Regions from separate parts of the Exiguobacterium sp. KKBO11 genome, predicted to be linked through region 2. Evidence: a T-box and tRNA genes for the amino acid it is inferred to sense, from the RefSeq annotation. Region 2 holds a T-box; the other holds one or more tRNA genes.
The links. A T-box is a leader RNA that pairs with one kind of tRNA and senses whether it is charged. The one in region 2 lies ahead of ileS (isoleucine--tRNA ligase), so its partner is inferred to be a tRNA-Ile.

Region 1 (15,886 bases), 430 kb from region 2:
AGCTTTTTGTCACTCAGCCATGGAATCGATTCGAATTGTTCCCGTAGGAATTTCACCAATTTCTTCTTGTCGCTGGCACTTAGTGTCTCGTCCGAAACGAATTGCCGTGTCAAGGTGACGGCACCAAATGGAAAGCTGTGATACGCGACCATTTCACGATTCTCAATCAAGGTGACCTCCATGGAACCACCACCGATATCAACGGAAAATCCGTCTTCAAGGAAGGTCGAATTGATGATGGCAAAATAGCCATAGTATGCTTCTTGTTCATCTGTCAGAACCTGAATGGAAAAAGGCGTGTTTTCTGTAACGGATTCAACGATGGCATCTCGGTTCGTTGCATTACGGATGGCTGCTGTCGCGACACAGATCGTTTCTTCGACTTCATGGGTGACACCAACTTCATAAAAACGATGTAAAGTTTCTTCGAGTAAGGCGATGCCTTCATCATCGAGTGCTCCATCCTCGTTGATGTGAGCAGATAACCGGGCGACGACTTTAATATTAATCTTCTCGATATAGCGACCAGAAGCGATCGGATGGAAGATAACATAACGAATCGAGTTGGAACCGATATCGATGACTGCAAGTTCTTGTTTCAAATGACTCCGACTCCTCTCTGCGATGCGTGCACTAAAAGAATTCCCTCTCTGAACAAGCCGGAAACAGCTAGCTTCTTTCTTTATTGTACCTTGAATGTTTTCTAAGGAGGATAGGAAGTTGCTAGAGTTGCGCCAATAATTGGCGGGCGCTATAATAAGACAGTTGATTAAGGCGTAATTATTCCGTTTTACGAAAACGGAAGGAGTGAAAATAAATGGAAACACCAATCATCGAGATTGATCAAGTCAGCTATGATTACCCAGATCGTCGGGTGTTGAATCAAGTCTCGTTTCAGGTCGAGCAAGGACAATTTTTAGCCATTGTCGGGGAAAATGGATCCGGAAAATCGACGCTGATCAAATGTATATTAGGGTTATTGCAACCGAAAGGAACGATTCGTTTATTTGGACAATCCCAATCACAATTCAATGAATGGTGGCGGATTAGCTATGTTTCGCAAAAAGCGGCAGCGTTCAACTCCGGTTTTCCGGTGACTGTCGCAGAAGTCGTTGAGATGGGACTGTACGCCAAAAAAGGACTCTTTCGTCGCTTATCTCGCGACGATCGAGACAAAGTACGAACGGCCCTCGAAACGGTCGGAATGTGGGAGCGACGCGATTCAAAAGTCGGCGACCTATCCGGTGGTCAACAACAACGTGTTTTCATCGCACGTGCGCTCGTCAACGATCCTGATTTAATGATCTTGGATGAACCAACCGTTGGTGTCGATCAGCGATACGTGAAAGAATTTTATGAGATCTTAGAAGAACTTCGTCGAGATAAGCGCCGGACATTCGTTCTTGTCACGCATGATATTCACTTCGTCAGTAAACTTGTCACGGATGTGATTCATCTGGTCGATGGACGTTTAGGGTGTAACTGTGGCATCAAGGAATACTGGGAACTAGATGAACAGACGATCCGCTCCCTCTATCCGGTTCCGGGACGTGTTCTCGTTCATGAAGGGAAGAGTGTTCAATGATTGAAGCGTTCATGACGTTAAAGTTTTTACAGTACGCTTTAGTGGCTGCCATTCTGATCGGATTCACGGCACCATTGATCGGTTCGTTCGTCGTCGTCCGGCGGATGAGCTTGATCGCAGATGCACTATCACACGTCACCCTTGCCGGAATTGCGCTCAGTCTATTGATTTCTGGAATGGTCGCACAATTAGCGGACTTGAATCCACTGTATTTAGGAATCGTGACGTCGGTCATCGCGGCACTGACGATCGATTGGTTGCGTGCGAAGTACAAGCATTTCCAAGAACTCGCAATCCCGATCATCATGGCGACGGGGATGGGGCTTGGAGCAACATTCATCAGTCTCGCGAACGGCTTTTCAATGGATCTCGTCTCCTTCTTGTTTGGAACGGTCTCGGCTGTCGCCTTGACGGATGTGTACACGATTCTTATCGTGACGGTCGTCGTCGTCATCTTCGTTTTTGCTTTTTATAAGGAATTGTTGTTCCTCTCCTTTGACGAGGAGCAGGCGCGCGTTTCCGGGATTCGCCTTCGCTTAGTGCATATACTCTTTATGATCGTCGTTGCGCTTGTCATTGCGATCAGTATGCGAATCGTTGGGATTTTGCTTGTCTCAAGCTTAATCACGTTACCGGTTGCGGCAGCACTTCGAATTGCGAAAAGTTTTAAGGCGACGATCTTTTTAGCTATCATATTTGGTGAGGTTGCGACAGTACTTGGGCTCATCCTGGCCTATCAGTTCGATTTGGCACCCGGCGGAATGATCGTCTTGCTTGCGGTACTTGAGCTGATCATCGTGATGCTGTTGGAACGTTTTTGGATAGGAGGGAAAACACATGAAGACGAACATCGAACAAGCGCGTGAACGCATGAAGGCTTCCGGGTTTAAAATGACACCGAAGCGTCTCGATTTGCTATCGTATCTGTTTGAAGTGAATCGTTATGTCAGTGCGCGGGAAGTAGCAGAAGCTCTTCGAACGTCTCATCCTTCGTTAAGTTATGATACAATCTATCGAAACTTGAATGACTTTTCGGAAATCGACTTATTAGAAGTGACGGAATTAGACGGTGAGATGAAATACCGAGCAGCTTGTGCTTCAGGACACCATCATCATCATTTGATATGCCGAATCTGCGGCAAGACGGAAACATTGAATGTCTGTCCGATGGAATGGGTTTCTCCGGTCCAAGAGACTGGCTTTGAAGTCGAGGATCATAAGTTCGAAATTTATGGACGCTGTGCGAATTGTCAACGCATGACATCTTAAATGAAAGAGGATGCCCGGCCGGGCGTCCTCTTTTTGCGTTTTAAAAGACTAGTCCTGTTCAAAACGGGAATAGTCGAACAGAGGTGATGAGAAGATGATTTATGATACACAAGAAGCGCGACAAATCGATGAGTGGGCACGGACATCCGGACTGCCACTTGAAGTGCTGATGGAACGAGCTGGAAGTCACATCGCAACACGTATCAAAGAGCGTCATAGGAAGACGGAGCGAATCTTGATTTTATGTGGGACAGGCAATAACGGTGGGGATGGGTATGTTATTGGACGCGAATTGATACGCGACGGATTTGATGTCACACTACATGCACCATTTGGAGAGAATCGTTCGGATACATCCATCGTTCATGTCCATTATGCAGAAGCGTTTGGACTCGTGACCGAACAACCGTGTGGTCAATATGATGTCATTCTAGATGCCTTATATGGAACGGGATTTGATCCAAAGCGGGTGAATCAAGTGTTCGAAGCGCAATGTGAATTCGTATCGGAACAAAAGCGACAAGGGGCGCGTATCTATGCAGTGGATGTGCCGAGCGGAGTACCGACGGATCACGCAACGGAATTTAAGGAGACAGCGGTTCGCGCAGACGTGACATTTCAACTGCATGCAATGAAACGATCTGCCTTTTTAATACGGACAGCACCGTTTTATGGCGAATCAGAAACGATTGATATCGGATTACCGACATTTGGTGAATGGCGCGTATCACCTAATGGTGTGACCGCGTTGTTCAAGCGGGAACCATACGGTCATAAAGGAACGTACGGGACGGCGCTATTGATTGGTGGAAGTGAGACGATGCCGGGTTCCATCCAACTCGCGACACGGGCAGCCTTACGAACAGGAGTCGGTAAACTACAAGTGGCAACGACGGCACTTGCGAAACATGGAATCATCGTCCAAGCGCCGGAAGCGATGGTCATTGATCAGACGTTACCAGCAATTCAGGAGATGCTCCCCTCCGTCTCAGCAGTTGGAATCGGTCCCGGATTATCGCAAGAGGCAGTCGAAACATGGGTGGACTATCTGCTTGAGAGTGATTTGCCGGTTGTACTAGATGCTGCAGCTTTAGTAAAAGAAAGTTATCCCGAACGAACCGCGCCAATCATCGTCACACCGCATATCGGTGAATTCGCCCGGATGACGAATCAGAGTGTCGAAAGTATTCAAGATGATCTTTTTGGTCAGGCAACCGACTATGCCATCTTGCATCAAGTAACTGTCGTTTTGAAGTCCCATGTCATCTTAATCGCGAAACCAGATGGAGGCGGATTCGTCGTCTCTGGTGCATCAAGTGGTCTCGCCAAAGGAGGAAGTGGGGATACGCTGTTTGGCATATTGACCAGCCTTCTTGCACAACATCCAACAGGAGATATTGAAAGAACACTAGCGCAAGGAGCGGAGTGGTATGCACGTGCTTCTCGACAAGTCGAACGACACATGCATCCGAGCAGCTTGCTAGCAACGGATGTCATCGAGGAGTTAGGAAGAGTCGAGCTATAAAAACATCAATTTGAAAGAAAAGTCTTCCACGATACGTATGAGGGAAGACTTTTCTTTTTAGGAAAGAATTGACACATTCCATTTGACAGGAGTATCATCAAGCGATGTCGAAACCTTTATACGGAAAATCAGACGGAAAGGAGGGGGAAAGCATGGAGGATATCGTTCGGAAACAACAATGGTGGATTGGAAATTTTGCCTTATTCATGATGTTCGTTGGTGCTTTGATCATTTATACGACGACAGAAGAGACAATTAAGAATGCGTATTTGAGTCGTTCTGTCATCATTTCATTTTTAATCGTCATGGGTCTATTTATTTTTTATATTAGTCGTCGCAAAATGGAAACCGTTTTGCAAACGCACTTATTGTCTTTGATGTTGCTCGTCGTTCCGATTACATCGATTAGCTTTTTACCTTATGCGGCAGTTACCGTTTGGGCAAGTAGCTTTTTGTTTTTGATGATCGCTTTAATCTCGTATCAACGAATCATGATGTGGTACGCCATCGTGATTGCCATCGCAACTAGTTTGTATGTCATGTGGAATGCCGATACCGTGACGGTAGAAATTGATCCGACGGACCATTATGGACGGATTGGCATGATTGTGATTGGCGTATCGATTGCGCTTGTCATCAATCACTTGCATATTCGCAATTTAAATCGGTTAAATGACCTTGCGATACAATTACACGATACGGCGCGACGTGATGAAGAAACAGGTGTCTTGAATCGCCAAGGATTAAACGAAATTGATTTTCCAAGACCCGAACAACAGCTCATTTTTGTCGGGATTCATTTAGAAAACTACTATGAGCTGGCACGTTATTTTGGAGAAGATATTCAGTTACAAGTACTACGCGCCTGTATCGAGCGACTCAAGAGACAACTACCTCCTTATCAAGCTTTTGCTCGGATTGAAGCAGGGACGTTATTGATCGTCATGGAAAAGCCGGACGAGGTGGCGTGTAAGGAAGCGATGGAAGAATTGAGCCAAGAAATCTCTGTACCATACGAAATCGAGGGGCATCATGTCTATGTCAACATATCCATCGTCATTGATAATGGCGAAGGGGCGACCAACAATCGAAAGCGTCGGGTGCAGCAATTATTGACTGCCTTACAAGAAGCAGCGCAACAAAACGAACGTGTGATGTGTATTGACCAAGAATGGCGTAAGGATCAAGAATTACGAGTCAAAGCAGCACAATCCCTAGCCCAAGCTAACATCGAAACGGATTTTCATCTGGTCTATCAATTACAATACGATGTCCGATCAGAGCGATTCATCGGTCTTGAGGCCTTAGTTCGATGGAAGACCTCGTTACAAGGAGCAGATCGACCATCCGTATTCATTCCGATTGCTGAAAAAAGTGATTTAATCATTCGTCTAGGAGAATGGATTTTTGAGGAAAGCTGTAAGACACGCAAAGCATTGATCGATCTGGTTCCAGACGAGTTTACGTTATCTGTCAACGTATCACCACGCCAGTTGACGAGTGAATCGTTCATGCCGTTCATCGAACGAACGCTACTGAAGTATGCCTTAAAACCGCAACAGATTAAAATTGAAATCACAGAGAGTCAGTCACTTGATTTCGAGAGTCAATCGATTCATCGAGCGCTCAAACGAATCAAAACGCTCGATTTCCCGTTGTCACTCGATGATTTCGGAACTGGTCACGCATCCTATCATGTTCTCGAGCGTTTGTTACCGTTACGTCAATTAAAGATTCCGAAGCAATTCATCGAACAAATCGGTGAATCGGAGAAACGACAATCCATCCTCGAGTCGATTTTTCAACTGAGCCAGTCGATGCATGTCGAATGTATCGTCGAAGGAGTTGAGACAGGAGAAGAAGTACGCATTGCCAAGGAAATCGGTATTCATCTATTCCAAGGTTATTTCTTCGCTAAACCGGTACCACTTGAAGAAATCATCTGTCTACTGCAAAAGACGAATGAAGGAACGGTCCGTTGACCAACAAAAGCCACTTCAGTCCGAATCGCTCGGAGGAGAAGTGGCTTTTTAGTATTCATTTCGATTGATACAGGCGAGACTGATTTCGTCCTTGTGCTTTTGCTTCGTACAAAGCGCTATCCGCTTGCTTAAATACTGTTTCAGCTGGTTGTTGATGAGCGTAAGCAATTCCTGCGGATACCGTAATGGATACGGCATGATCTTGCATGACGAACGGTGTTTGCTGAACAGCTGTTACGATTGTTTCAGCTAAGACGACAGGAGGATGCGGTTCAATGTCTGGAACGATGACGATGAATTCTTCACCACCATATCGACCGACCGTAACGGGTGCCGGACAATGCTCGTTCAATAAGATTGAAAAGTGGCGCAAGACAGCGTCTCCTATAGCGTGGCCATGTGTATCGTTTATATTCTTGAAGTGATCCAAATCAAACAAGATGACTCCCCAAGAATCTTTACTCTTTTCGAGCGTCGTGACTTTTTCTAAAATGACATGGCGGTTCGCGAGCCGCGTCAATTGATCGGTCGAAGCAAGATAGGATTGATAAGAATAAAGAACAAAATGCTGCTGAAGAAGTTAAGACAAACGATAAAACAAAAAGGCTCCACCAATCGTTAAAATGAAATATGGAATATAAATCGTTCCCCAGGCATCCGCTGGGGAGTTGCTCATAATCAATCGCGAGAGTACGAGTAGGGAACCGACCGTGACGATAGCAGAAAAGAAATACCCTTGCCGTTTGATGAATCGACGACAAATAAAAGAAAGTACTAGAAATCCAAGTAGTGTGATGACAGAACTAAACAGAGCGTCTAGTGAATCGCCACTATCAATCACGAATCGATAAATCAAGAGCATCAGCCCTGTCACGGCAATACTGATATTACCACCGAACAAAGCGGACAAAGCGAGAGGTAATAACCGTAAATCAATCAACGCTCCATTTAAGTCGATTGCATTATGCATAAGTAGAATGCCAGTCATACCATTGGAAAGTCCGAAATAGAGACGAGTAGACATTTTTGAGTCAGGTTGAATTGGCAAACGATCACGAAGTAGGTAAAAGGTGAACGTAGAAACGAGAAAAATAATACAGATATTAATAAAAAAGATATTCACTGTCGCAAGCATCACGAAGCCCTTCCTATATCAAAGTTTCAATCTATCGTCATTGTACGATATCAAGTCATACAATGACATAAAAATGGAAAAAACAGCCTAATCGGCTGTTTTAACGAATCGGTGCAAATTTTTGAATCTCTTGAACGGCCTCATTCCATGAAGCGACACGAATGACATTATTCGGTACGGCTTTACGGTTATAAGGTGCGTCGAACAAGATTACAGGAATCGATGTGTCTTCTGCGATCTGCACAGCATTCTCTAATCGATCTTCCATGAATAAATCGAGTGATAAATCACGAACGACTTGTACTTTGTCGTGTGATCCCGTCATGATCAAGGAATCAAGAGGAAGTTCGTGTTGTTTGATCCACTCTTCTGTTACAGGACGAACGAGCTCCGATCGTGCTGTTACGTAATGGAGGTCATATTGCTTCCGCAAATTCCATAAGTGGTGGCGAACATGTTCTTGAGGGATAGATTCACGATAAATGCCGGTCTCGTGACCGGAGTTCACCATGTAGTCCCAAAATTCGATTTGATTCATATCGGTGTACGTATGCAATTCATACTCGGACGCCTGATTGAAGTCAATCGACGTTCCGAGATATTTATTCATGTAAGTGAAGCAAGAGGATGGATGTGTGATCGTTCCATCAATGTCAATTCCAATTTTCATTTACAGTCACCCACGTTCTAAAAATTTTTCTTCACTTAGTATAACATAGTCGAAATCGAGATACGAAAAAAGACTCCTCGCGAGGGAGGAGTCTTCAACTTATGCATGGTTCGCTTTTTCGGCTTCTTTTTCAGCCTGTTTTTCGAGAACGATCGCATCGATCTCTTTCTTCAATTCTTCGACCATCGTTGCTTCCGGTACTTTACGGATGATTTCTCCGTGACGGAATAACAATCCTTCGTTTCGTGCACCAGCGATACCGATATCAGCTTCACGTGCTTCACCAGGACCGTTGACCGCACATCCGAGAACCGCAACTTTGATGTTCGCTTGGATGTTTTCGATATAGTCTTCGATTTCTGCAGCGATTGACATTAAATCGATTTCGATCCGACCACATGTTGGACATGAGATCAATGTCGCTGCGTTCGCTGCGAGACCAAATGATTTCAAGACTTCTTTTGCGACTTTTACTTCTTCGACAGGGTCCGCTGAAAGAGATACACGAACTGTATTTCCGATTCCGCGTGACAAGATCGCGCCAAGTCCCGCTGCTGATTTTAATGAACCAGAGCGAAGTGGACCAGATTCCGTAATCCCGACGTGAAGTGGATAGTCGAATGATTCAGAAGCGAGCTGATACGCTTCAAGCGCCAACTGTACGTCTGATGCCTTAAGCGAGACGATGATATCATGGAAGTCGAGATCTTCGAGAATCTTAATGTGGTGCAAAGCACTCTCGACCATACCACGAGCAGTTGGGTAGCCATATTTTTCAAGAATATGCTTTTCAAGTGAACCGGCGTTTACCCCGATCCGGATTGGGATGTTTTTCGCTTTTGCTGCTGTAACGACGGCTTCGACCTTTTCGCGACGACCGATGTTACCCGGGTTGATCCGGATTTTATCGACGCCAGCTTCGATTGCCATAAGCGCAAGTTTATAGTTGAAGTGGATGTCTACGACAAGCGGAATGTTAATTCGGCTTTTGATTTCTGCAAGTGCGAGCGCATCACGTTCTTCTGGACAAGCGACGCGGACGATTTGGCAACCAGCTTCTTCAAGGCGTAGGATTTCAGCGACTGTCGCTTCGACGTCGTGTGTTTTAGTTGTCGTCATACTTTGGATGATGACTTCATTATTTCCACCAATGACAAGGTCCCCTACACGAACGGGACGAGTCTTAGAGCGATGGACCATTTTCGGCATATCGAAAATCTCCTTTTGTGGCATACCGCCATATTGTTTATGTTTACCTTTTCTATCATATCGAACTATTCCCTAAAAATCGAGAAACAAGAACGAAAATTGAACATTTACAATTGTTTAATGAAAGAAGGGCGTCCGTCAATCCGTCGGACGCCTGATTTTTATACTCATTGAGGTTTACGTGAAGCGCGTGGCTTTGAGGAACGGGCAATCCATAATGGTACTAATGTGTAGACGAAGTGTCCGATTACGAGTATCCCGATTCCGAAGCGAGGGTAATCGAGTTGGTATAGAAGCATACCGAGTGGGAAAGACCAGAGATTTGTTGCGACCGTGTAAGGAAACGTGTGGCGATACGCCCACGGACGGGGAAGTAACAATCGGACAAACCCCTTCGTTAGATACGCCATAAACAATACGTAAAGTAATACAGCGATTGCGATAAAGATGAAATGAAGGATGAACCAGACGACGATCGGGATGTTTTTTTGTAAAAAGAAGGAATCAATGACCGTCGTCCAAAATGAAATCCAAGCTAATCCACAAAAATAAAGGGAAACATCTGCCAAACGAAGGCGCAAAAACGGATAATTTGGAATTAAGGAAGTTTGTAAGTAATTAATTAGTTGACGTAAAAATGACAAGTGAATCACTCTTTCTACTGTTTTATAACAGATTTTAATTGTTTAATTTTGATTGGTGATAAAGGGTTTATGTGTGATGGTACAGATTAATAAAACCTTAACAAACGGATGTCTCAAAAACTATTTACAAGTTCAACAGACCTTTACATAATGGGGGAGTTGAGAAAATAAACTTTACAAACACATCAATCCACATGAAATAAAGGAGCTGGCAAGATGAACTATGATTTGCAGGAAATGATTTTCACCTTCATCGGTGGACTCGGGATTTTCCTATTCGGTATTAAGTATATGGGAGATGGGCTCCAAAAAACAGCCGGAGACCGATTACGTTATATCCTCGATAAATATACGACAAATCCACTACTAGGTATCCTAGCGGGTATCGTCGTAACCGTCCTGATTCAGTCTTCGTCAGGAACGACCGTCATCGTCGTCGGACTCGTTAGTGCGGGTCTGATGAATTTACGACAAGCGATCGGAGTCGTCATGGGGGCAAACATCGGAACAACGATTACCGCCTTCATCATTGGCTTTAACGTCAAGGAAGCTGCGCTTCCGGCAATTGCGCTCGGAGCCTTCTTGATTTTCTTCTTTAAAAAAGAACGGATTCAATACATCGGACAGATTTTCTTCGGCTTCGGTGCATTGTTCTATGGTTTGACATTGATGGGCGACGGAATGGCTCCACTCGAGTCAAGTGTCTGGTTCCGTGAGTTGACGGTATCGATGTCGGATAACCCATTGCTTGGTGTATTCGTCGGAACGATCTTTACTGTTCTTGTCCAGTCGTCGTCAGCAACGATCGGCATCTTACAAGAGTTGTACGCTGGCGGCATGATCGATATCAAAGCGGCACTTCCGGTCTTGTTCGGCGATAACATCGGAACGACGATCACAGCAGTACTTGCAGCACTTGGTGCGTCGATTGCAGCAAGACGTACAGCAGCAGCACACGTCATTTTCAACATCATCGGAACAGTATTGTTCCTGATTGCATTACCAATTTTCTCAAGCTTCATTACGTGGATCACAGGAACGCTTGATTTAGGTCCGAAAATGCAAATTGCCTTTGCACACGGAACATTCAACGTCGTCAATACGTTGATTCAATGTTGGTTCATCGCACAAATCGCATGGCTTGTACAAAAAATCGTACCGGGTACGGATACGACGATTGATTCGAAACCGCGTCATCTCGATCAGAACATCTTGAACCAATCTTCGGCACTTGCATTAAATCATGCAAAACTCGAAGTATTGCGAATGGGAGAATTCTCGAAAGACGCCCTTGCAAAAGCGCACCGTTACACGCAATCGCATGATAAGAAAGATGTTTCAGAATCAGAGCAGATTGAATATGCAATCAACCACTTGAACACAGAAGTCACGAATTACCTTGTCAAAGTAGCGGCACATGATTTATCAGAACGAGAATCAAATGATCATTCGTTATTGATGCATGCCGTCAATGATTTTGAACGAATCGGTGACCACGTCGAAAACATCGTTGAATTGGTCGATTTCCAAATCGTCAACCGAATTCAGTTCACATCAGCTGCGAAGCAAGAGCTTGATGACATGTACGCCTTAACGCAAGAAATCGTCGATTGTGCTGTTCGCGCTGTCGAAGAGGATGATGTCACACGAGCTCGTAAGGTTCTGGAACTCGAAGGCAAACTTGATGCACTCGAACGTTCATTCCGGAAGCATCATGTCCTTCGTGTTAACGCTGGCGAATGTACGGGACAAGCAGGAATGATTTTCGTCGATCTCTTGTCGAACCTCGAACGAATTGGCGATCACGCTGTCAACATCACGGATCTCGTCCTTGAACAGCGGACGGCTTTAACGAACTAAGTGAAATACGATTTTCTTATAACAGCTGATTTCAAAAATATGAAATCAGCTGTTTATTTTTTTGAAATAGCATATTGACAAGTTTCGCCACATCTCGTAATCTAGTAAGAGTAAGAAACATACATCATGGCGGTGTAGCTCAGCTGGCTAGAGCGTACGGTTCATACCCGTGAGGTCGTGGGTTCGACTCCCTCCGCCGCTACTATTACTTAAGGACCCTTAGCTCAGCTGGTTAGAGCTGACGGCTCATAACCGTCCGGTCGCAGGTTCGAGCCCTGCAGGGTCCATTCAGTAGAACGCTTCTCGTTGAAAAACGGGAAGCGTTTATTTTTGTTCCCCCGGGGAATAGTAAAGATATTGTAATAATATTCATACTATAGTAACTAAGGGAGAGCGAAGAGAGATGGAACGTAACCATACGATGATGCAGTTTTTTGAGTGGCATGTAGAGAATGATGGGAAGCACTGGCAACGCTTGAAAGAGCGGGCGCCTGAATTACGTGCTGCCGGCATCACGTCCGTGTGGATTCCACCGGCGTCAAAAGGTCAATCAGATGAGGATACAGGATATGGCATCTATGACGTCTATGATTTAGGCGAATTTGATCAAAAAGGAACGGTCCGTACGAAATACGGTACGAAAGATGAACTCGTCGAAGCAATCCAGGTTGCTCGTGAGAACGATATCGCTGTTTACGCTGATGTCGTCATGAACCATAAAGCAGCAGCTGATGAACTTGAGACGATCAATGTCGTCGAAGTCCATCCGGAAGATCGTTCGAAAGAAATTTCAGAAGAGTTTGAAATCGAAGCCTGGACGAAGTTTACATTCCCAGGACGTAACGGAAAATATTCAGATTTCATCTGGACACATGAATTTTTCAATGGAACGGATTTTGATGCCCGTGAAGAAAAGACGGGTGTCTTTAAAATTTCCGGTAAAAATAAAGATTGGAATGATCAAGTCGATGATGAATTCGGCAACTATGACTATTTGATGTTCGCGAACATCGATTATAATCATCCGGAAGTCCGCGAAGAAATGATCCGCTGGGGACATTGGTTCCAAGAAACAATTGATTGCCAAGGTTTCCGACTCGACGCCATCAAACATATCAATTATGAATTCGTTCATGAATTCGCAAAATCGATGATTGAAAAAAGTGAAGGTGACTTCTATATGGTCGGTGAGTTCTGGAAATCAGATCTCGATGATTGTCGTCATTTCCTTGATAGCGTCGACTATACGATCGATTTGTTCGATGTTCCGCTTCATTACAAGTTCCATGAAGCTTCGAAGCAGGGACAGGACTTTGATATGACGACGTTGTTTGCGGATACCCTTGTCGAATCACACCCGACGAATGCCGTCACGTTCGTCGACAATCACGATTCTCAACCGGGGGAATCACTTGAGTCGTGGGTGGATGACTGGTTCAAACAACACGCTTACGCGGCGATTTTACTTCGTAAAGACGGTTACCCGTGTGTCTTCTACGGTGACTATTATGGAGTGCAAGGACCACATCCGGTAGAAGGAAAAAAAGAAATGATTGATGCTTTACTCTATGCACGGTATCACAAAGCGTATGGTGAGCAAGAAGATTATCTCGATGATCCTCATTGTGTCGGTTGGGTTCGTCGAGGTGTTGAAGAAATCGAGAACTCCGGCTGCGCGGTCTTATTGTCGAATGCCGATATGTGTGAAAAACGGATGTTCGTAGGTGTTGAGCGTGCGGGACAAGAATGGTTCGACTATACGAACCATCAAGATCACCCTGTCGTGATCGACGATGAAGGATTTGGTGTCTTCCCGGTTCCAGGTGGTGGTGTCTCAGTTTTTGCTCCGCGAGAAGTCGAGTAAATCCGAGGGTCTTGACTTGCGTCAACACAGGTTCTTTTGCTAGTCTTAAAGGGTATTGAAGTTTTCGAAAATAGCACAAAGGGGGACATGAACATGTCAAAATTTGAATTACCAGAACTCGGCTACGCTTATGATGCGCTTGAGCCACATATCGATGCTCGTACGATGGAGATTCACCACACGAAACACCACAACACGTATGTCACGAACGTGAATGCGGCGCTTGAGGGTACAGAACATGAAGGAAAGTCACTTGAAGAACTTCTTCAAAACTTGGATGCTCTCCCAGCAAACATTCAAACTGCAGTCCGTAACAACGGTGGCGGTCACTGGAACCACTCATTCTTCTGGAAACTGTTGAAGAAGAACGACGGTGCTGCTCCAACAGGGGAACTCGCGACAGCAATCGACGAAGCATTCGGATCATTCGATGCATTCAAAGATGCATTCGCGAAAGCAGCAACAACTCGTTTTGGTTCAGGTTGGGCTTGGTTAATCGTTGACGGTGGAAAATTGGCAGTCGTTTCGACACCAAACCAAGATACACCAGTCATGGAAGGCAAAACACCAATCCTCGGTCTTGATGTTTGGGAACATGCATACTATCTCAACTATCAAAACCGTCGTCCTGATTACATCAATGCGTTCTTCAACGTCGTTGATTGGGATCACGTAGCGAAGCTTTACGCTGACGCGAAGTAATATGAAAACGAGCGTATCGTTCAATTGTGAACGATACGCTTTTTTTAATGCGGAAAATGATGGGATAGGTTGTTATGGAAAGTTTCCTTCTATATAATGAAACAAGATGACTTTTGAACGATAGGGGAGTACGCCATGGCTAAACGAATCACCGTACGAGGAAGACGGCGTAATCATCTGCCGCTTCGTCTGAATTTAATGTTCTTCGTCGTTTTTTTATTGTTTGCGATTTTGATTTTCCGTTTAGGAGTTGTGCAAATCGTCAATGGTGAGAAAATTTCGCGGGAAGTTCAAAAAACAGAAATGATCGCATCAAAATATGAAGTGCCACGCGGAAAGATTTATGACCGGGATGGTCGTCTTTTGGTTGATACGATTTCTAAATACTCCATCGTCTACCGTCGCGCACAAACGACGAAAGTCGATGAACGCATTGAGATTGCACAGCGTCTTGCGGCAATCATTGATCTACCTAAAAAAGATTGGAAAGTCACAGAACGTGATATTAAGGACTTCTGGATTGCGACGAACACGGAAGAGTCCGATCGTCGTTATCAAGAAGCCGTCAAACAGAAATATCCTTCAGCAGAAGCACAAAGTAAACTATCAATCGCAGAACAGGATCAAATCCGATTAGATGCGATTACGAAAGACGATATCGATTATGACGACCAAACGATGGAAGTCATTGCGATCAAACACAACATGGAAGTCGGATACGCACTTGATCCACAACTCGTCAAACTCGGTGCTTCCGCAAAAGAGATGGCGATCATCGATGAAAATCTAGAAGATTTAAAAGGTGTATCGGTGGAACCGTTCTACGAGCGTTCTTATCCATATGAAGGAACACTTCGGAACATCTTCGGGAAGTATTCGAAGATTCCAGCAGAACAACAAGCGGAGTTCAAAGCAAAAGGTTACAGCTTGAATGACCGTGTCGGAACATCATTCCTTGAACAACAGTATGAAGATCTTCTGCGCGGGAAACCCGCGTACGATGTGTATGAGACGTTCAATGGGGAGCCGGTCGGTGATCCAAAACGTGAGGAAGGTGAGTCCGGTAAAGATCTCGTTCTGACCGTGGATGCGGAATACAATAAACAAGTCGACCAAATCATGCAACAAGCCATTAAAATGGGTCGTGGCATGGGGAGTCGTTATCTAAAAGAAGGTTACGCCGTCGTCATGAACCCACAGACTGGTGAGATTCTTGCGATGTCTGGTCAAAAGTTGGATCCAGCAACCGGTAAGTTCTCGGATGTCGCAATCAATAACGTGTTGACGTCGCTTCAAATCGGTTCGACGATCAAAGGCGCAACGGTTGCGATGGGACTCGAGGAAGGTGTCATTCGTCAAAACGAAGTCATCAATGATGCGCCGATCACAATCGGGGGTACGAAAAAAGCATCGTACGTCAACATGGGAGCAATCACGGATT
Region 2 (15,886 bases):
GAGTCTACTGCTCGCACTCGTCATCAGTATCCCGCTCGGGTTCCTTGCCGGGATCAAGAAGAATGGCTTCTTTGACCATCTCAGTCGGGCAATCGCCTTCATCGGGGCTTCAATCCCGTCGTTTTGGCTCGGGTATCTATTTATCTTCTTCTTTGCTGTCCAGCTGGATTGGTTTCCGGTCGGGGGGACGGGAAGTGTGATGCACTTGATCTTACCGGCATTGACACTCGCCTTTCCGTTGATTGCCTTGTATACACGATTGCTCCGTGGCAGTGTGATTGAAGCATTGAATGAACCGTATGTCTTGTTTGCCCGGACACGTGGCTTAAAGGAAGGACGTATTCTTGGGAAACACGTTCTCCGGATGGCGATTCCACCGATGATCACGGGTCTTGGGATGAACCTCGGGAAGTTGCTGACGGGAACGATCATCGTCGAGACCGTCTTCTCGTGGCCAGGATTCGGTCGCTACTTCATTGAAGCGATCTTTGACCGGGACATGCCGGTCATCCAAGGCTATGTCTTTCTCGCGGCACTCGTCTTCATCGGCAGCAGTTTGCTCGTCGACATCATTCAAGCCGTGCTCGATCCACGACTAGCGAAAAAAGGAGGGACGGTATGAATACTCCACTTCCAGCAACAATGATCCGGTCGCGGTATACGCCGCTTCTTTATCTTTGTGCATTCGTCTTAATCGGTATGGCAGGCATTGCGTTGTTTGCGCTATGGATTGCGCCGCATGATCCGAACCTCGTCGACCTGACGCAAAAGCTCCATGGGCCGTCGTCAGCCTATCCGCTCGGAACCGACCAGCTCGGACGCTGTCTCTTATCGCGCTTGATTTACGGCGCGCGGATTTCACTCGGCTGTGCCGTGTTGATTTTCGTCGCCTCACTTGCGATCGGACTGTTCGTCGGAACACTTGCCGGTTACCGTGGCGGTTGGGTCGACCAACTCTTGATGCGTCTGTGTGATGGTGTGATGGCATTTCCGAGTCTGATTCTCGTCCTCGGCCTCGTCGGTATCTTCGGTCCAGGTCTCAAGCAAGTCATCATCGCCTTGATGCTCGTCCAGTGGGTCTACTACGCGCGGATGTTCCGCGGAATGGTCATGACGCTGAAAACGGAAGCGTTCATCGCTGCTGCTCGCGTCAATGGTTCGTCTTCGTGGAAGATCATTCGGACGCACATCCTGCCGAACATCTTACCGCCGCTGCTCGTCATCGGAACGCTTGAGATGGGCTGGGCGATCATGGATATCTCGGCGATGTCGTTCCTCGGGCTTGGTGTTCAGTCACCAACTGCCGAGTGGGGAGCGATGATTCACGAAGGAAAATCGTACATCCGGACGAATCCGGAATTGATGATTTATCCGGGACTTGCGATCATGCTCGTCATCATCAGCTTTAACCTATTAGGAGAACAGTTAGCAGAACGATTCGGTGTGTCAAAAATAATGAAATGAGAGGAGGTGCCCGTATCGAACCGATCTTAGCTGTCGATGGTCTAACCGTCCGTACGAAACAACAAGTGACACTGATTGAAGAGGTATCATTCTCGATTCAACCTGGTCGGATCCTCGGTCTTGTCGGAGAGAGTGGCTGCGGAAAAACGGTGACGAGTCTCGCTTTGATGCGTCTGCTCAATCCGCAGACGACAGACGTCACCGGTGACATCCAACTGAATGGCAGATCAATCATGTCTCTATCCGAACGAACCGTCCGAACGATTCGAGGCGGTGAGATTGCGTTCATCATGCAAAATCCGATGAGTGCCTTCACACCGGTCTACTCGATCGGGCACCAGATGATCGAGACGATTCAGACCCATTCACGTTGTTCAAAACGTGAAGCGAAACAACAAGCGATGACGGCACTCGAAGAAGTCAATCTGACGGACGCCGCCCGGTTGCTCAAAGCTTATCCATTCGAACTGAGTGGCGGGATGTTGCAACGGATCATGATCGCCTTAGCCGTTGCCCTGCGCCCAAGCGTCTTGATTGCCGACGAACCGACGACGGCACTCGATGTCTTCAATCAGAAGACCGTTCTTGAATTACTCGAACGGATGCGGGCGACTTACGGAACGGCGATGTTACTCATCTCGCATGATCTCGGTGTGATCGCTGAACTTGCAGACGATGTCCTCGTCATGCAGCAAGGACGGATCGTTGAGCAAGCAGATGTCTTTGATTTGTTTGATCGACCGCAACATCCGTACACACAGTCCCTTCTCGCACAGCATCTAGGAAGGGAGGCGTTCGGATGAGTTTACTACAGATCGATCAAGTCTCACATGTCTATAAACGTCGGTTTCGACCAGCTCAGACCGTCTTACATGATGTCTCGTTGACGCTTGAAGCGGGACGTTGTCTCGGACTACTTGGGTCGAGTGGTGCCGGCAAAAGTACGCTCGGACGATTGTTGCTTGGGCTCGAACGTCCTTCAAGCGGTACGATTTGGTTCAACGGTGTCGACCGGCATGCGACAAAACGACCGTTTCAAGGAGATGTCCAAGTCGTCTTCCAGGATTCATTCGCCGCCGTCAATCCTAAGCTGACGGCGGCCGATATCATCGCCGAACCGCTTGATAACTTCATTCGTTTAAAGGGTGAAGCACGGCAACAGCGTCTCGTCACGCTTATTGAACAAGTCGGACTCAAGGCAACGGATTTGACGAAATATCCGGCGCAGTTTAGTGGCGGGCAACTGCAGCGGATCGCGATTGCGCGAGCGATTGCTGCTGAACCACGTCTGATCGTTTTAGACGAAGCAGTCAGTAGTCTCGACATGGTCAACAAACGATTGATTCTTGCATTGTTAGCAGACTTGAAGCGGCTACACGGCTTAACATATGTCTTCATCACCCATGACATTAAAGCTGCCGAGCAACTTTGCGACAGCTTTGCGATTTTGGAGCAGGGACGTCTCGTCGGACATTACCCGAGTTTAGCAGCGTTCGATGCTGCGACGGATCCTGCCGTCGAACGGATGCGCCAAGCAAAGCTTGCCGTGCATCCAAGGCAACGAACGATTCGAAAGACACAATCAAACAAAGGATAACGGACTGCTGAACGGCTCCGTTATCCTTTTTTGTTGTAGAGTCGGATTAGTAAGACGTTTTTCGAAACTGAAGACCAGACCAGCCAAGTGTTAGGGCAATCCAAACGAGACAAGAAGCGACACCGATTAGATGGGACGAAGAAAAAAACGACGTGTGCGATGGAAGCGACAGTAGCGCACCAGGCATAAAGAATAGAATGTCTGGCATTAGCGAAGGAAGTGCGACGAGTAGCAAGGAAACGACGAGCGACAGGATGCCGATCGGAACGGCGCGTTGCAAAAAGGTGCTGATCAGAAGTGTCAGACTGACGACGAATAACGTCCAAAGACTAAAATCGAGAATGATGCGAAGTGCAAGCATCGGTGAGAGAGATCCGAACCAATAGACGGTCAAACAGTAGGACGTGAGGGCACCGATCAGAATCCCAAATAGACTGATCATCCCGTGACTGAACCATTTCGACAGCAGATAGACATTCCGGGAGACGGGACGCGTCAGAATGAAATCCTGCATGCCGGTTTGTCGGTCTGAAGCGAGCAGTCCCATGAAGCTCATGATCAGGACGATCAAGCCAAGCTGATTGAATTGCCCATGGATTGTTGCGCTGAAGACGTCAAGCGGTTGTGGAGTAGGACGATTCGGATCAACGATGATTCCGTCTGCATTTCCGACGTGTGCGAGCAAGACATCCATGTACATCAACAGTAATGGTTGTGTCACCCCGAGGGCAATGAAGAACAGCGGTAACCAAACGATCTTCCATTCTTTCCATGCTTCCAACCACTCGGTCCATGTCAGCGTATAAAAGGTCCTCATACGTCTGCCACCATGTCGAGGAACCGTTCCTCGAGTCCGATCGGTTGATAGGCAATCGAAGCAATCGACCATCCTAGCTGAATCAGAGTAGTCGCTAACTGCGAGAGATCAAGCGGCTGCTGCGCGGAGAACTGATAGCAGCACGGGTTGATTCGATCAATCTCGACTCGTGGAAATAGTGTCGCAGAAAAAGACGGGGCAGCTGTAAGCGTCTCGACTTGAATCCGATATTGATCCACGTTGCGTTGATTGTCGAGTGGACCTAACAATTTTCCGTGTTTAATGACGAGGAAGCGATCGCAACACGTCTTTGCGTCTTCTAAGAGGTGCGTTGAGACGATGATCGTCATCCGTTTCTTTAAGCGGAGGATCAATTGATTGATATCATGTCGACCACTCGGATCAAGGGCGGAAGCCGGTTCGTCGAGAATCAAAAATATCGGTTCATGTAAGATGGCTTGGGCGATTCCGAGACGTTGGCGCATCCCGCCGGACAAGCGTTCGATGACTTCTGTTTGTTGATCGTGGAGTCCAACTTCATGTAGAACGTCCGGAATCCGCTTATTTAACGTTGCGCGATCGAGACCTGACAATCGACCGAAAAAACGTAATGATTGTTCGCACGTCATCCAAGGCTTGAAATCTGTTTGTTGTGATAAGTAGCCGATCGATTGCTGGTGTTGACGGATGGAGCGCGAAGACATCGTGATGGAACCACGGTCACTCTCGATCATGCCGCTCAGACATTTCAGGAGTGTCGTCTTTCCGGCACCATTCGGACCAATCAGTCCAAGACATTCATGTTCGTGAATCGTAAAGGAAATATCGTCTAAGATAAGACGTCGTTGAAGTGAAAGCTGGAGATGAGAAATCTGAATCATGCTGTCATCCTCCTTCCGAGGACGAAGTAGAGAATCGAGCCAATCGGCTGGACGAGGAGAATAATCAATAACCAAGTAGTCGGTGTCGCGATCCGGTCCTTCCGTCTAAACCAATCGATACAGGCGCAGCTGAGTAGAATCAGGTTGATGGAGATGTAAATCAATAATAGGGGCAGGAATTGTTCCCAGTTGATTTGTGATAAGGCAGAGAAATCTGTGTTCATAAAAAACCCTCCTTTTCTATTACCATTATCAATAATGAAAATAGAAAAGTCAATGCCATAGACGAATCATCGTTAGTTCTCAATCAGTTAGAGCTATGATAAACTTCTCTTATCAAAATTTTCCAAATGCGATTTGAATCAAATAGTTTAAATGAAAAACGAACTATCAAACGAATCATGATTTTAAGGAGGCTTATATGCAGATTTATCAATTCAAAAAAGAGGTTGGTAAGAAGATCACGAAATTTGATTCGAACTTTGTGATGTCACGGATCATGCAGACGGAAAAAGTGACGCACATCGGATGCATCCATTTAGAGAAGGATGGCGTGGTCGGTTATCACCAGGCTGTCGTGCCGCAACTTCTATTAATTGTAGAGGGTGAGGGCTTTGTAAGAGGGGAAACGGATGACTACATAAATGTTCAGTGTGGGGAAGCCGTGTTTTGGAAACAAGGAGAATGGCACGAAACGAAGACGGATACGGGTTTAACAGCGATCGTGATCGAAAGTGAGTCACTGGATACGTCATCTCTCGTTTCCGTATGACGAAACTAAGTGGGATACATAAAGAAGTTGACTCAAAAAAAGAATGATTCGCTTTCTCACGCCCTTTCCTCAGGCGAGACACAAGCCAGTTTTCCTGCTTCATTCAAGCAGGAAAGCGGGTCTTGTTTGTCTCTGACAGCGCAAAAATGCGCTTTTCCTGTAGGAGTGGCGTGTAAAGCGTCATTCTTTTTATCTTTGTCGAGACTAGAGTTTGCGTCAGCCTCTACTCTGATTCCGTACACCGTTTTTCTAATTCTTCGAGACATAGATGTAACCGAACAGTTATCATTTCTCGATTCCCCATCTGTTGCGTTGTTTTAAGATTGAGATGAGGATGATTTAGAATGTCGTAGTGCTCATAAGCTTCTTGCAATACCCATAATGTATAATCATCCAGTATCCGTCGAGTTTGAGTGGTGAGTTCGTCTCCAACCACGTTAGAGCAATATCCGCTTATGAATCCATCAGCTATTTTGTTAAGAACATAACTTTTTTCTTGATATGCTTGATTTATGTATCGTGGAGCATTTGAGAAGGCTGGTAACAAAAAATTGTAACAAAAAACAAAGTAAGCTGCATATTTCAAATCAAAGTCCAATCTTGGAAACGGGTCAATGATTGCAATGTGTTTATCACTTAAAATTAAATTTTCTGGTGTTACATCTTGATTCACGAGCGAGATCTTTTGAACCTGAGTTCGTCTATTTTCAATTAAAGCATGAATATGCTGACTGACTTTTTCTTTATCAAAGCAAAGATTAGAGTGAATGAGAGCATTTAAGGCGGTTAAGACGTGTTCATTTTCTTCCAGCCATAATTCATCCTCGTTTCTTAAATCACTACCTTGTAAAGTTTCCCCTTGCCAGTGCAGTTCCCCGAAACCAACAATAGAGGTTTTCTGGTTGTGTATACGATGAAAAATTTGTCCTAATTTCGTACCGTAAGAATGGGCTTTATTCTGATCGAGTAACAATAAATCTGTTCCACGACCCATGAACGTTTCTACTGTAAATACTGTGTCATCTTCAATAAAATACTGATAAAAGTCAGGACAGACATTTTGGTCACTTGTATTGGCATGTAAATAGTAAGCTTTCGTAGACTCATACTCTGTAGTCAGCTCTTGTTTATCAATCTGTTGCAACTCCCCATAAGCTTCATTCTTTTTTATGCGAATCACAAGGTCTTGATCATCTACTCTCTTTAACTTATATACAGTGTGCCAAGCTCCTTCACCAATCTTTAGAATCTGTTCTGCTTTTACGTTCAACGTATCCAGCACAATTGCATCAAGATTTTCTTTGATCCGTTTCATGGGGTCTATTTTCTCTCCCTCGCAATGTTGTCTCGTTTCAGTTTGGTGAAAATACAATTCTAGAAACGGAGCGTGTTTAGGGCAAGATGACGAGTGAGACGGTCCGTTCAGTTGCCTGGTCTTCTGTCTCTAGGTGATGATATTTTTCGAGCAGTGTCCGCATGTCCTGTTGAAAATCATTGAAGGTATCATCTGTCAGGTGCAATTTCGCGATCGAGAACGTCGAGTGGTCCTGACCATGCGTTTGAACGGTCTGTTCGAAGTACGACTGGTACTGCTGCAAGACATACATGAAGTAGAACGAGACGAAGTTCACTTTTTCATCGTACGTCGCACTGTTCCAGTCTGCTTCGCTGATTTGATAACCGCTCGTGTTCAAGGCATAGATTTTTTCCTCGACTTTTCCGACGCGCTGGACGGCGACGATTTTCAACAACTGATCGTCCATCATCGCATTAACTTGCCGGTACAAAGTAGACTGCGGTACATCCGTTAAACGTTGATTCAGTTGCATGATTGATAAGCCGTCTTCGCGATCAATCAATTCGAGTGCAATCTTAAACCGGACATGATTTTTGAATAAGTTAAAGTTCACGACGTGTTTCACTCCTTCGTTCAATCGATTCTAAAACTATCTTATCATGCTTTTGGAAACATTCTTAAAAATGATAATGTAAAAAGAGGGAATTTGATGTATTCCTTGAATGATTTACATTAGAGTATGTTTTAGAAAGGAGCCTTCATATGAAAAATACAAGTTATCGCTACAGTACATATGCACTCATTACAAGTTTTTTCTTATTCTTCATCGTTCAGATGTTCCGAGCGTATATTGAATTATCTCCAGAATTTCTAGGAGAAAACCTTGGTGAGTATTACTTAACATATTTCCCGATGAGTGCATTGATCCTTGGACTCGTATTACTGATCCACGGCTGGTGGACTGAAGATGAGAAAAAACAGCGTGAAAAGCTAGCTGCAAAAAATCAGCAAGAATCGAATGAATCGGTGTGACATCATACCGTTGATACAGAAGACCGACAACGCATTTTCGTTGCCGGTCTTTATCGTTTCATGTGTTCAATTGTTTAAATCGCTTAATCGCGAACGGTCCGATCGGTTCGGTCGTCGATCGTTCCATGATCAATTCACTGAGTACTTTTCCGACTAAGCTGCTGAACTTGAATCCGTGACCGGAGAAGCCGGCGGCGATCGCGATATGCGGATAGTCCGGATGCAAATCGATGATGAAATCTTCGTCTGGCGTCATCGTATAGAGACACGGTTTGCCGTGAGCTAAAGTATCGATTGAGGGCATGAACGTATTCGTGAATTGTCGTAAATCAGCCAGATCACCCGTCTCTTGACCGAAAGGACGGCGTGATTGATTTGGATCAACCGGGATGCCGCCGTCGTGGCGTCCGATTTTCAGACCGGCTTGAGCGATACTTGGAAAACCGTAATAATAACCGGCGGGTGTATCAAAGGCGAAGGCCGGGAACACCGCGTCATTGAATACCTCTTCCGCTGCTTCGAACCAGGCGAACGTCTTACGGATAGGGCGCAGCGGTAAGGAGAGTCCAGTTTGTTCGAGCAACGGACCAGACCAGGCACCGGCTGCGACGATTAACGCGTCAGCTGAGTAGGTGTCTGTTCCGACGGTTACGTCCACACCATGAGTGTGGGCGGTAAGCGTCGTTACTTTCGCATTCGTCCGGATGTCGACATCGTTCGCGATTGCAAGATCGCGATACGCTTCAATACAATCCTCGCACTTCAATACACCAGACGTCGGTTCAAAACAGCCGATATAGTCGTTGGGCATCGTTAAGCCGGACCAGCGGGTTCTAACTTCCTCAGCCGTCAGGACCTCGAGCGGCAAATCGTATTGCGCTGCACTCCTGATGATCGTTTGCATCGAACGGGACGAACGGTGACCAGCGTTTAAGACTCCCGTGTTCAGGAATAGACTTCGGCCGCTGATTTGTTCCAACTCGTACCATAAGCGTTGCGCGGCTAACGCCAGTGGCACATAAGCTTCACCTTCTCCGTACGCATGGCGAATGATCCGAGTCTCCCCGTGATGGCTCGCTTGATCATGCGGTGGATTGTGAGCGTCTAATAGTAAGATGTTTTGATCGGTTCGTGAGAGATAGTAGCCTGCTGCCATCCCCATGGATCCGGCACCGACGATGATGACATCATAATGGGACATCTGATTCGACTCCTTCATATGTAAGTTCACACCAGTATAGAGTGAGAACTAGAAAAGAACAAATGAAAGATTAAATCTCGAAGCGACGGGCTTCTTGTTCTAAGTGTTCCGTTCGTGCGTTTAAATCGCCGACGAGCGTATGTAGCGTCGTGATCGTCGCGATCATTTGTTCAGACGCAGCGGCAACTTCCTCGTTACTTGCCGTGTGCTCTTCTGCGACAGCAGCAATTTCCGTCAAGGCATTACGAATGAACCGTTCTGCCTGCAAGACGTCTTCCATCTGTTGCGTCATCTGCTGTGTTGCTGACGAGACGTGCGTGACTTGATCCGTCAACCGTTCGAACGTCGTATCTGTATCGAGAACGATCTGTTCACCGGCTGCAGTTGCTTCGACCGTCGTCTTGAAGCTATGTTGCATCTGCTGCGCACTGGCTTCAATCGACGTGACGATTGTTGCGATCTCACTGACACTGCTAGCGACGTGGCTTGAGAGATTCTTGACCTCGGTCGCGACGACAGCGAATCCTTTTCCTTGTTCACCAGCTCGTGCCGCTTCAATCGCGGCATTAAGGGCGAGTAGATTCGTCTGTTCGGAGATACCGCGGATGATACCGACGAGCGTTTGGATATCCGATGATTGCTGTTTCAGTAAATCAATCTGTTCAGCAGACTGCGTGACGTGCTGATGAATGTGGCGCATCTGTTCGACAGAAGCGGACATTTGATCCCGTCCGACTCGTGTCAGTGTTGCCATCTGCTCCGTCGTTCCTTGAATTTCGACACCAGACTGATTCGTCGTCTCGATCAATGCTGCGAACCGATTCATCTCGTCATTCAACGAAAGCGTGACTTGCGTCTGACTTTCTGTTCCGGTCGCGATTTCCGACATCGTATGAGCGATTTGTTCGGAACCGTCGAGTACTTCTGATGTACTTTGATCAATCGATTGACTCGTCGTCGAGACGAGAGTGGCTGTCTGTTTGATATCAACGATCATCGTCCGTAACATCTCGTTCATATCACGAATCGAGATCGCAAACGCATAGATTTCGTCTCTCGAAGCAATCGTCAAATCGGTCAACGTCTGTTTTGCCTGATCCAGTCGTCCCTCGGCAATCAAGGCAGCGACTTTCTGTAACGTCTCGAGCGGACGTAATTTTCGACCGAGTACGATGTAGAGCAAGACGAGTGTGATCGTTAACAGAAGAAGTAAAAGTCCAATGAAAATCGGTGCATTTTGTTTTAATATTTCTGTTGTGAGGGCATCGATTTCCTTCGCAGCGATGTCGACGCCAAGAATTCCGATGATTTGACCAGACGCATCCTTTAACGGAACGTAGACACTCATATACTGTCCATATACAGGATCATCAATGATGTCCGTCGCGTGTGTTCCACCATTTAATACGTCCTTCATATCAGCGACTTTTGCGCCACTCGCCGGTTCATTAATCTTTGCGGCATCTTTCTTCGGAAGACCGTCAATCAGCAAACGGACCTTGTTTTGGTCGATGCGTGCTGTGTATGTATACAAGAGTCCGTTTTGTTTACGTAAGGTATCAAGTTGATTCCGTAGGGTTTCATACTGCTCGGACGCGACAGGCGATTGTAGGAATTCGCTATAAGCCACTGTGTCGAATGTTTTGCTGATGCGTAAGGCATCTTTTTCAGCAGTCGCTTTCAGTGTTGAGACTGCCGTTTGTTTCGTATTGAAATATAAAGCCAGACTACTAAAAACAAAAAAGGCAATCAAAATCAAACTGATCATTACTAAAAGACGTGTTCGGATGGAATGGTTCTTGGTTGTGTTTTTCACATGCAACCGTCCTTTCAACTCATATTTTCTGTCTGTAATTCATTTATCGGTCGTTAAAATACATATTAAACAGGACCTTTTAACGATTTTTTTATAAAGGGTCGTAAGAAAAACCGTTTTTTTCTAAAAAAAGGATTTATCAAGAATGATTCAGGGCACATAATAGTTAGAAAAAAATATAAGTTGAGGGAAGAGGGATTGAGATGGAAAGTGAAGTCGACCATCGAATCAAGGCAAGACATGTATATGAGAATGAATTAAGAAGACACGCGGTCAGCACGAAAAAGGCTACCTTCCGATTGATGACATGTCTACGTTGTCAATCGAAGATACTGTTGAAACAGGGACATCAGGATAGCCACCAATGTGACGTGAACGTATCTAGTTGACACAAATGAGAGGAGGAGTTGGATGAAACGAGAGCAACATGTCACGCCACATCCTAAAGGTGGCTATCAAGTGAAAGCTGCTGGTGCGACTCGAGCAACAAAGCGATTTGCTACACAGAAAGAAGCGATTGCAGAAGGGCGTCGGATTGCGAAAAAACAGAAGACAGAGCTTGTCATTCATAACAAAGAAGGGCAGATTCGCGAAAAAGATTCCTACGGACACGATCCATTTCCACCACGAGGTTGAGCTATCATATACGACACGTTCTGAGCATCAGAACGTGTTTTTTTAATGATCCTCATGTCAAATGTTTTTGACATGAGGATGGAAGTTCATTACAGTAGAGATGTAAAAAGAATTTGACACGTCGTGGAGGTATGAACGTGAGAAACCACATCAAGGAGCGACGTCTAGCGGCAAAATTATCGCAACAAGAACTGGCTGACCGTTGTCAGGTCAGTCGGCAGACGATCAATGCGATTGAAAACAACAAGTATGATCCGACTTTACAATTAGCGTTTAATATCGCCAAAGTCTTGCAGACACAAGTCGATCATCTGTTCATTTCAGAACAGGAGGAATGGGATGTCTAAGAAAAAAACGGTTTTATTTTTAGTGACGCTCGTGATAGTGGCGAGTCTTACCATCATTAGTATGATCATCGAAAACAACGTAACGTTCTTCTCGATTGTTCAATTGGCGATTTTGTTGATCATGTTCTTCTCGTATTTTACGTGGGCGCGTTCAGGAGAAGACAGTCGACCGACACCGAATGATGAACTTGGAGAAAAGATTACGACGGAGAGTGGGCTCGTTAGCTACAAAATTCTGATCGTCCTGATTTTTGGATTTATTTGTCTCGATTACTTTTTACATGGATCAACGAATCTGTTATTGATTGTCTTGTTCGCGATCGGACTGACACTGTTGCCGATCATTAAATTCCTAAAGGCACGATCCTATCGATGAAAAGGAATGGCAGTCGATCTTCTGCAACGGATGTTAGATACATTACTGGGAGAGACGACTCGTGTAATAGTGCAAGTGCCAATTAACAGCGATTTTTTATGGAAGGAGGGAATCACCGCGACGGAATTAGAGTACCGATTAAGAAAACATATTGCCGAGATGGATTTCGAGAAAGCAGCAAAACTATTTTTAGAGTTAACAAAAGAAGAGCAATCCAACATGATTCTTAGTGCAGGGTTTGATACGTTTCATCTCACGATATATGCCTTTATGAATTATTTACTCCAACACCATGAATCGAGCGAGATACATGATTTGACGTCTTCATTGATGTTACATCCACTTTGCCATCTCGAGGGAGCTTGCGTAATCGCTTTATTCCATGCAAAAAAAGCAGTCGAATTAGATCCTGATAACATCGAATGGTATATCAATTTGTTGATGTTTGAAAAGCATCCCGATGCCTGGTTTGCGCAAACAGAAGTAGAAGAAGTCTACCGACGGATCAAAGAGCTAGAGTCGAAGAACCAAAAGTGAGATTTTAGACAGACCAATCACTCTGCAAAATCGAGTACATATACAGATCGTCAAACTGACCACGTGTTTTCTCATATTGACGAAGCAACCCTTCACGCTGAAAACCAAGCCGTTCGAGCAATCGTTGCGAAGCGGTGTTTGCTGGTAAGACAAGTGCTTCGATACGATTTAAAGAGAGCTCCTCAAAACCATATGTGATCACTGCAAGCGCTGCTTCTTTCGCGATGCCCTGTCCCTGATAGGCAGGATTCAACTCAAACCCGAGTTCTGCCCGCTGATGGCGTGCCGACTGATTCAAGAAACCGCAACTGCCGATGATGACATCGTCTTCTTGTAACGTGATCCCGAACCGGATGCCCGTGCCATCGCGACGAATCGAAGCGTACCAATCAATCTCTTCGAGCGCGTCTGTTTCCGATTGAAAGGCGTCGAGTCCCATCTGTTTGACGACTTGTTCGTCTGATAAATAGGCGAGGACACTCGTAGCATCTTCGGGTAACACTTCGCGTAAGACGAGACGGTCTGTTTTAAGCGTTGGGAAAGTATGTAACATTCAAAAAACTCCTTTGCAAGAAAATGTAAAAAGATGTTGTGCAGTCTTTAAGTCATATGGTAAGATTCTCCACAACAAGAGCATATCATTTCGTTGACGAGAAAGAGTAATGATTGTCCCTCTGCCTTACAGAAAACCGGGATTGCTGAGAACCGGTAGCCAGATCAATCATGAAGATCCTCTCTGAGAAGTCACGCTGAACCATTCAGTAAGCGTGACCGGGTGTCCACCGTTACATGGAATGCACATGATAGTGTGCAACTAAGTGCTGTCGAGAATAACCATTCTCGACGGAATATGGGTGGTATCGCGGTGAAGTCCGTCCCTGTCAAAGGGGGCGGACTTTTTTGTATTCTCTTAGTTACCGACAAAGGAGCGAACAAGAGATGACGTCACAAAACCAAGCAGAAACCGTACAACAACGCGAAGCGCGTGTTCGAAACAGATGGAAACAAGATCAGGTCTTCGCACGATCGATCGAGCAACGCACGGAAGCGGATTTCGTATTCTACGAAGGACCGCCGACCGCGAACGGCTTACCCCCACGTCGGTCATGCACTCGGACGAACCGTCAAGGATACCGTCGCCCGCTATAAGACGATGCAAGGATTCCGGGTCGAACGAAAAGCCGGCTGGGATACACATGGACTACCGGTCGAACTCGGGGTCGAGAAACAACTCGGCATCTCCGGCAAACAAGCGATCGAAGACTATGGTGTCGAAGCATTCATCGCACGCTGTAAGGAAAGTGTCTTCTCCTATGAAACACAGTGGCGTGCCTTCACGGAAAAACTCGGCTACTGGGTCGACATGGATGATCCTTACGTGACGATGGAGGACGAGTATATCGAGAGCGTCTGGCATATCCTTGGGACGATCCATGACAAAGGCTGGTTGACGAAAGGACATCGTGTATCACCGTATTGTCCGAGCTGTCAGACGTCACTCAGTTCCCATGAAGTCGCGCAAGGTTATCAGGACGTAACGGACTTATCGGCGACGGTCAAACTTCCGATCGTCGACATGGAGCAGACATTTCTGCTTGCGTGGACGACGACACCTTGGACGTTACCGGCAAACGTCGCGGTGGCGGTTCATCCGGAATTGACGTACGTCACGGTAGCGTTTGAAGGAGAGCGATTCATTGTCGCAAAAGCGTTAGTCGCTGAACTGTTCTCAGAATCCGTCGAGGTCGTATCCGAACAGCTCGGTGCGGAACTCGTTGGCTTGCGTTATGAACCACCGTTTGATTTCGTGACGCCGGAGAATGGTCACACGGTCGTCGGGGCGTCCTTTGTCCAAGCGACGAGTGGAACCGGACTTGTCCATCTTGCTCCAGCGTATGGGGAAGAGGATTACCGGGTCATCCGGGAAAACGGACTGTCATTCGTTAATGTCGTCGATGCTGCTGGGTGTTACACGGACGCCGTTCCACCACTCGTTGGTCGATTCGTCAAAGAGTCAGACGTCGCGATCATCCAGCTGCTCGCTGAACGGGGACGCTTGTTTGCGAAAAAACGCTATACGCACAGTTATCCGCATTGTTGGCGATGTGACTCGCCACTGCTCTATTACGCACAAGACAACTGGTTCATCGAGACGACGGCCGTCAAGGAACAACTCCTTGCGAACAATGCTTCTGTGACGTGGTACCCCGATCACGTCAAGGAAGGGCGGTTCGGAAAGTTCCTCGAGCAACTCGTCGACTGGAACATCAGTCGTAATCGCTACTGGGGTACACCACTGAACGTCTGGGAGTGTGAAGCGTGTGACACGACGTTCGTTCCAAAAAACAAGGCTGACTTGTTGCACCGGACGACGACATCGACGGAATCCGTCGAGTTGCATAAACCATACGTTGATGCGTTATCGGTCTCGTGTCCGACGTGTCAGGGAGTGATGCACCGGACACCAGAAGTCATCGATGTCTGGTTTGATAGCGGAGCGATGCCGTTCGCGCAACAGCATTATCCGTCACGGACGCAGACGCTTAACCGCTATCCAGCCGATGTCGTCATCGAAGGCATCGATCAGACGCGGGGCTGGTTCTACAGCTTGCAAGCGATCTCGACACTTTTCACGGGACAGCCTGCCTATAAGCGTGTCCTCGCACTCGGGCACGTCCTCGATGAGAACGGGCAGAAGATGTCGAAGAGTCGTGGAAATGCCCTCGACCCGGTGGCGTTAATCGAAGCATATGGTGCTGATAGCTTACGCTGGGCGCTACTCGTCGACAGCAGTCCGTGGAGTGCGAAACGGTTTGCTGAGCGGATCGTCCAAGAAGCAAAATCAAAACTAGTCGATACACTGGATCATGCCGTCCAGTTTTATCTGACGTATGCAGAACTGGACGGATTTGATGGCTCACGTCCGCAAAAACGGACGCGTCTCGACGAATGGTTGCTCTCGCGTGTCCATCAGACGACGCAAGACGTGACGGATGCGATGGACGATTATCAATTGACTCAAGCAGCACGGAGTCTTGCGCAACTCGTCGATGAGATCAGTAACTGGTACATCCGCCGTTCGCGGGAACGTTTCTGGCAAGCTGACTGGTCGG

Region 1: it encodes a tRNA-Ile, which carries the amino acid that the T-box ahead of ileS (isoleucine--tRNA ligase) is inferred to sense. The anticodon was not compared.

The regions. Positions count from the first base shown of each region.
Region 1 covers NZ_LUCU01000022.1:567,985-583,870, reverse strand. Annotated here, with positions in the region: gene AYO36_RS10040 (Ppx/GppA family phosphatase) at 1-602, opposite strand, end outside; gene AYO36_RS10035 (metal ABC transporter ATP-binding protein) at 818-1,585, shown strand; gene AYO36_RS10030 (metal ABC transporter permease) at 1,582-2,451, shown strand; gene AYO36_RS10025 (Fur family transcriptional regulator) at 2,423-2,854, shown strand; gene AYO36_RS10020 (bifunctional ADP-dependent NAD(P)H-hydrate dehydratase/NAD(P)H-hydrate epimerase) at 2,949-4,379, shown strand; gene AYO36_RS10015 (GGDEF domain-containing phosphodiesterase) at 4,532-6,361, shown strand; partial or broken gene AYO36_RS10010 (GGDEF domain-containing protein) at 6,417-6,887, opposite strand; gene AYO36_RS10005 (LytS/YhcK type 5TM receptor domain-containing protein) at 6,942-7,385, opposite strand; gene AYO36_RS10000 (5' nucleotidase, NT5C type) at 7,597-8,166, opposite strand; gene ispG (flavodoxin-dependent (E)-4-hydroxy-3-methylbut-2-enyl-diphosphate synthase) at 8,266-9,375, opposite strand; gene AYO36_RS09990 (hypothetical protein) at 9,543-10,028, opposite strand; gene AYO36_RS09985 (Na/Pi cotransporter family protein) at 10,236-11,879, shown strand; tRNA gene AYO36_RS09980 (tRNA-Met) at 12,008-12,081, shown strand; tRNA gene AYO36_RS09975 (tRNA-Ile) at 12,093-12,166, shown strand; gene AYO36_RS09970 (alpha-amylase) at 12,283-13,743, shown strand; gene AYO36_RS09965 (superoxide dismutase) at 13,837-14,445, shown strand; gene AYO36_RS09960 (peptidoglycan D,D-transpeptidase FtsI family protein) at 14,581-15,886, shown strand, end outside.
Region 2 covers NZ_LUCU01000022.1:135,461-151,346, reverse strand. Annotated here, with positions in the region: gene nikB (nickel ABC transporter permease) at 1-622, shown strand, start outside; gene nikC (nickel ABC transporter permease subunit NikC) at 619-1,464, shown strand; gene AYO36_RS07810 (ABC transporter ATP-binding protein) at 1,461-2,267, shown strand; gene AYO36_RS07805 (ATP-binding cassette domain-containing protein) at 2,264-3,061, shown strand; gene AYO36_RS07800 (ABC transporter permease) at 3,108-3,878, opposite strand; gene AYO36_RS07795 (ABC transporter ATP-binding protein) at 3,875-4,759, opposite strand; gene AYO36_RS07790 (PLDc N-terminal domain-containing protein) at 4,756-4,983, opposite strand; gene AYO36_RS07785 (hypothetical protein) at 5,181-5,531, shown strand; gene AYO36_RS07780 (hypothetical protein) at 5,755-6,846, opposite strand; gene AYO36_RS07775 (helix-turn-helix domain-containing protein) at 6,923-7,441, opposite strand; gene AYO36_RS07770 (hypothetical protein) at 7,591-7,860, shown strand; gene solA (N-methyl-L-tryptophan oxidase) at 7,919-9,061, opposite strand; gene AYO36_RS07760 (methyl-accepting chemotaxis protein) at 9,132-10,877, opposite strand; gene AYO36_RS07755 (DUF2188 domain-containing protein) at 11,289-11,513, shown strand; gene AYO36_RS07750 (helix-turn-helix transcriptional regulator) at 11,645-11,860, shown strand; gene AYO36_RS07745 (hypothetical protein) at 11,853-12,236, shown strand; gene AYO36_RS07740 (hypothetical protein) at 12,243-12,773, shown strand; gene AYO36_RS07735 (GNAT family N-acetyltransferase) at 12,778-13,326, opposite strand; T-box leader at 13,411-13,656, shown strand; partial or broken gene ileS (isoleucine--tRNA ligase) at 13,713-15,886, shown strand, end outside.